Regions from separate parts of the Streptomyces sp. NBC_00670 genome, predicted to be linked through region 1. Evidence: riboswitches for the same ligand, from Rfam matches in the RefSeq annotation. Region 1 holds a riboswitch; the other holds the start of a gene.

What was found. Region 1 has a riboswitch for glycine ahead of gcvT (glycine cleavage system aminomethyltransferase GcvT). Riboswitches for the same ligand answer to the same signal wherever they lie in the genome.
Region 2: it holds a riboswitch for glycine, as region 1 does, so the genes downstream of both, gcvP (aminomethyl-transferring glycine dehydrogenase) here and gcvT (glycine cleavage system aminomethyltransferase GcvT) in region 1, are expected to answer to the same signal.

What each region holds. Positions count from the first base shown of each region.
Region 1 covers NZ_CP109017.1:5,226,105-5,228,492, reverse strand. Annotated here, with positions in the region: gene OIE12_RS23365 (AAA family ATPase) at 1-313, opposite strand, end outside; glycine riboswitch at 567-668, shown strand; glycine riboswitch at 669-788, shown strand; gene gcvT (glycine cleavage system aminomethyltransferase GcvT) at 862-1,998, shown strand; gene gcvH (glycine cleavage system protein GcvH) at 2,197-2,388, shown strand, end outside.
Region 2 covers NZ_CP109017.1:1,187,546-1,189,933, forward strand. Annotated here, with positions in the region: gene gcvP (aminomethyl-transferring glycine dehydrogenase) at 1-1,121, opposite strand, end outside; glycine riboswitch at 1,303-1,399, opposite strand; partial or broken gene OIE12_RS05240 (PRC-barrel domain-containing protein) at 1,514-1,879, shown strand.

The sequences.
Region 1 (2,388 bases):
GCCGGACGAGGGGGCGGTAGACGGCGTACGGGAGGAGGCGGGGGGTGCGGGCGTCCCAGCGGTCGCGGGTGTCCTGCGAGTCGATGCGGTGGCCGCGTACGGCGCGGTGCATCAGCGTGGACTTGCCGCTGCCGGGGAGGCCGGTGACGACGACGACGTCGTGGGGGGCGAAGGTCAGGCCGTGGGGGGTGCGGCCGGCGCGGTCGCGGAGGTCGCGGACGACGGGGGCGGTCGGTTGTGGCGGCAGCGCGACCGTTGTCCGGTCGGGCAGTGCGAGGGCCGGTGTCGTGCCGTACGCCGTGGACCTGTCCACCCTGATCGTCTCCCTCCGGGACATGCGAGTCCCTTCCCCGCCGAGCGTAAAGAAAAGGTAATGCACGGCGTCTCTCCAACAGGTCCGCCTCGTGCAACAGGCCTGCTACAGAGCGGGGGTGGGGTTCTGCGGGTGGTTCGTGGTCGCTCGCGCAGTCCCCACCCACCCGCACTCGCCGCACGCATCCCACCCACCCGAGCTCTCCCGCTCCGCGCGCATGCGATGATGGCGCCCCAACCGCATACCGGCCGTTTGAATCCGCGCGGGAGAGTCCCCGGCCCGAGGGCTGTGACCGGGGCGCCGAAGGAGCAAGCACTCCCTTGAATCTCTCAGGCCCAGTTACCGCGCGGGCGAGGCACATCTGAAAAGCGGACCGCCGACGACACGACCCCGGCGGTCCCACCCAAGGTGCAAGCCACGACCCCGTCACCGGGTCACGGCGAAGCTCTCAGGTTCCGATGACAGATGGGGAGGACAGGCAGTCGCAGTCGTACTCCGCGATGCCCGTCCACACCCGTCTCGCCACCCTCCACCCGGGAGAACGACCGATGAGCAGCACCACCCCCGGCACCCCCGCCACCCCCCGCCGCACCGCCCTCGACGCCCTGCACCGCTCCCTCGGCGCCACCATGACCGACTTCGCCGGCTGGGACATGCCCCTGCGCTACGGCTCCGAACGCGAGGAACACCTCGCCGTCCGCACCCGGGCCGGCCTGTTCGACCTCTCTCACATGGGCGAGATCGCCGTCACCGGCCCGGACGCCGCCGCCGTCCTCAACCACGCCCTGGTCGGCGACCTCCGCTCGGTCGCCGTCGGCCGCGCCCGCTACACCATGATCTGCCGCGCGGACGGCGGCATCCTCGACGACCTGATCGTCTACCGGCTCGCCGACACGGAGTACCTGGTCGTCGCCAACGCCTCCAACGCGCAGACCGTCCTCGACGCGCTCACCGAACGCGCCGCCGGCTTCGACGCCGAGGTGCGCGACGACCGGGACGCCTACGCGCTCCTCGCCGTCCAGGGCCCCGCCTCCCCCGGCATCCTCGCCTCCCTGACCGACGCCGACCTCGACGGCCTGAAGTACTACGCCGGCCTCCCCGGCACCGTCGCCGGCGTCCCCGCGCTGATCGCCCGCACCGGCTACACCGGCGAGGACGGCTTCGAACTGTTCGTCGCCCCCGCCGACGCGGAGAAGCTGTGGCAGGCACTCACCGAGGCCGGCGCGTCCGCGGGGCTCGTGCCGTGCGGGCTGTCCTGCCGGGACACGCTGCGCCTGGAGGCCGGCATGCCGCTGTACGGGCACGAGCTGACCACCGGGCTCACCCCGTTCGACGCCGGACTCGGCCGGGTGGTCAAGTTCGGCAAGGAGGGCGACTTCGTCGGCCGCGAGGCGCTGACCGCGGCCGCCGAACGGGCCGAGCAGAACCCGCCGCGGGTGCTCGTCGGGCTGGCCGCCGAGGGCCGCCGGGTGCCGCGCGCCGGCTACCCGGTCGTCGCGGACGGCACGGTGATCGGCGAGGTCACCTCGGGCGCGCCCTCCCCCACGCTCGGCAGGCCGATCGCCATGGCCTACGTCGACGCCGCGCACGCCGCGCCGGGCGCCCCCGGCGTCGCGGTGGACATCCGCGGCAGCCACGAGCCGTTCGAGGTCGTGGCGCTGCCGTTCTACAAGCGCCGCAAGTAACGACGCAGCCGAGCAGGCAGGGCAACCGGGAGCACCCCGGAACGGCCCGGCACGGTTCTGCGCGCGCCGGGCGCCCGGGACATGGAGACTGGGCGCACGTCCGGGCGCCCGCCCCACACCCGTACCTCAAGCCACTTCACGCCCGTCCCCCACACCCCCCATTCCCACCCCATTCCCCGCGTACAGGAGAATCCAGCCATGAGCGACAACCCCCAGCAGCTGCGCTACAGCAAGGAGCACGAGTGGCTGTCGGACGCCGTGGACGGCGTCTCGACGGTCGGCATCACCGAGCACGCGGCCAACGCGCTCGGCGACGTCGTCTTCGTCCAGCTCCCCGACGTCGGCGCCACCGTCACCGCGGGCGAGACCTGCGGCGAACTGGAGTCCACC
Region 2 (2,388 bases), 4.0 Mb from region 1:
GCGTAGCGGTGGGTGCGCCGGGCGATGGTGCGCAGCCCCTCGGCGCCGTGGTACACGGCGTACATCCCGGCCATCACGGCGAGCAGCACCTGGGCGGTGCAGATGTTGCTGGTCGCCTTCTCACGGCGGATGTGCTGCTCCCGCGTCTGCAGGGCGAGCCGGTACGCCTTGTTGCCGTCGGCGTCCACGGAGACGCCGACGAGACGGCCGGGCAGGCTGCGCGCGAACTTCTCGCCCACCGCCATGTAGCCGGCGTGCGGCCCGCCGAAGCCCATGGGGACGCCGAACCGCTGGGTGGTGCCGACCGCGATGTCGGCGCCGAGCTCGCCGGGCGAGGTGAGCAGCGTGAGGGCGAGCAGGTCGGCGGCGACGGTGACGAGCGCACCGAGCTCGTGCGCCTGTTCGATGACGGGTCGGAGGTCGCGTACGGCTCCGGAGGCCCCCGGGTACTGCAGGAGGACGCCGTTGATCTCCCGCTCGGCGATCCCGGCCGGGATGCCGTCGCTCAGGTCGGCGACGAGGATCTCGACGCCGGTCGGCTCGGCCCGGGTCCGCAGCACGGCGACGGTCTGCGGCAGGGTGTCCGCGTCCACGAGGAACAGGCCGTTCTTGTTGCGGCCCATGCGCCGGGACAGCGCCATCGCCTCGGCGGCCGCAGTTCCCTCGTCGAGGAGGGAGGCGCCGGAGGTGGGCAGCCCGGTGAGGTCGGCGACGACGGTCTGGAAGTTGAGCAGCGCCTCGAGGCGGCCCTGCGAGATCTCCGGCTGGTACGGGGTGTACGCCGTGTACCAGGCGGGGTTCTCCATGACGTTGCGCAGGATGACCGGGGGCGTGAACGTGCCGTAGTAGCCCAGACCGATCATGGGGGTGAGCACCTGGTTGCGGTCGGCGAGGCCGCGCAGCTCGGCCAGTACCTCGGGCTCGGTACGGGCACCGGGCAGTCCCAGAGCCTCGGCGTTCTTGATCACGTCGGGGACGGCGGCCGCGGTCAGTTCGTCGAGCGAGCCGTAGCCGACCTGGGCGAGCATCTTCGCCCGGTCCCCGGCGTCGGGGCCGATGTGGCGCTGTTCGAACGGGATGCCCTGTTCGAGCTGGGAGAGCGGAGTGCGGTGGGCGGTCATTGCGGAGGCCTCCTGGTCTGGCGCGACCTGCGAGGGGCACCTCGGCGCGGGTACCCCGGCGGCCTCCCCCTCTGTCATCTCGACCTGAGAGCTTCGCCGGACCGGCCCGGAGCGGGCGCTGCGGCTTTCACCGTCGGTGAGAGCGGACACCGTCGATACCCGCTCTGCTTTCCAGAGTGACCTCGTCCGCGCGGTACGGGTGCCTGAGAGATTCCGGGGAGGAGTTGCTCCTTCGGCGCCCCCGGATCGTCTCCGGAGGGCTCTCCCGCGCGGGGTCGACGGCCGCTCACCAGCCTACCAGCGGGTCCTTCGGACCGGTTGCCGAGTGGCCGCCTCCCGGATGATGCCGTTTCGTGGTGTTTCCGACACGCACCGCCAGGAGGGACGGGACCGTGCAGACCGACATCGATCCGCGCAATCTGATCGGCCGCAAGGCGTTCGACCGCAAGGGCGCCAAGATCGGCACGATCGACGAGGTCTACCTCGACGACGCCACCGGGCTCCCGGAGTGGGCCGCCATACGCACCGGCCTCTTCTCCCGGGACGCGTTCGTGCCGCTGGGCCCCAGCGCGCTGGAGGACGGCACCCTCCGCGTCCCCTTCGAGCGCGCCTTGATCAGGGACGCCCCGGACTTCGGCGTCGGCCGCCACCTCTCCCCCGAGCAGGAACTGCAGCTCTACCACCACTACGGACTCGACGCCGCCGCCCCTCCCCCGGCGCCGGACCACTCGTTCGGCCGAGTGGCGGGAGGCAGGGACGGAGCGGAGGTCGGCGAGGGCGCCGACGGCGCCCTCCCGGCACCGGCGGACGAACTGGCGGGCACGGACGAGGCGTCCTGAGCCTTCCGGCCGCGCCGGGGCCGGCGGTCGGCACGGGACGCGTCGGCACCGGCCCCCGTCGCGCCGCCACGGACATCGGCGCCGGAGCCAGGGAGCTCGACGGCACCCCCACGTACAACGACGCCGGAGCCACGGGGCTCGACGGCGCCCCCGCCCGTCCTGGCGCCGGGGCTGCCCCCGCCCGTCCCGCTGCCGGGGCCGTGCGCCTCGCCGACGCCCGTGTGGACATCGGCGCCCGAACCGCCGGCCTCGGCAGCGCCCGGGCCCGGGCCCGCTCCAGCAACCCCTCCGCCCGCCTCGGCGTCGGAGCGAGACGGCTGGGCCACGCCCGCGCGCATGACGCCACCTGAACCATGCGGCTCGACGCCGGGCTCCTGCGGCTCGACGCCGGGTTCCTGCGGCTCGGTGTCGCGCTTCCGCAGCTCAGT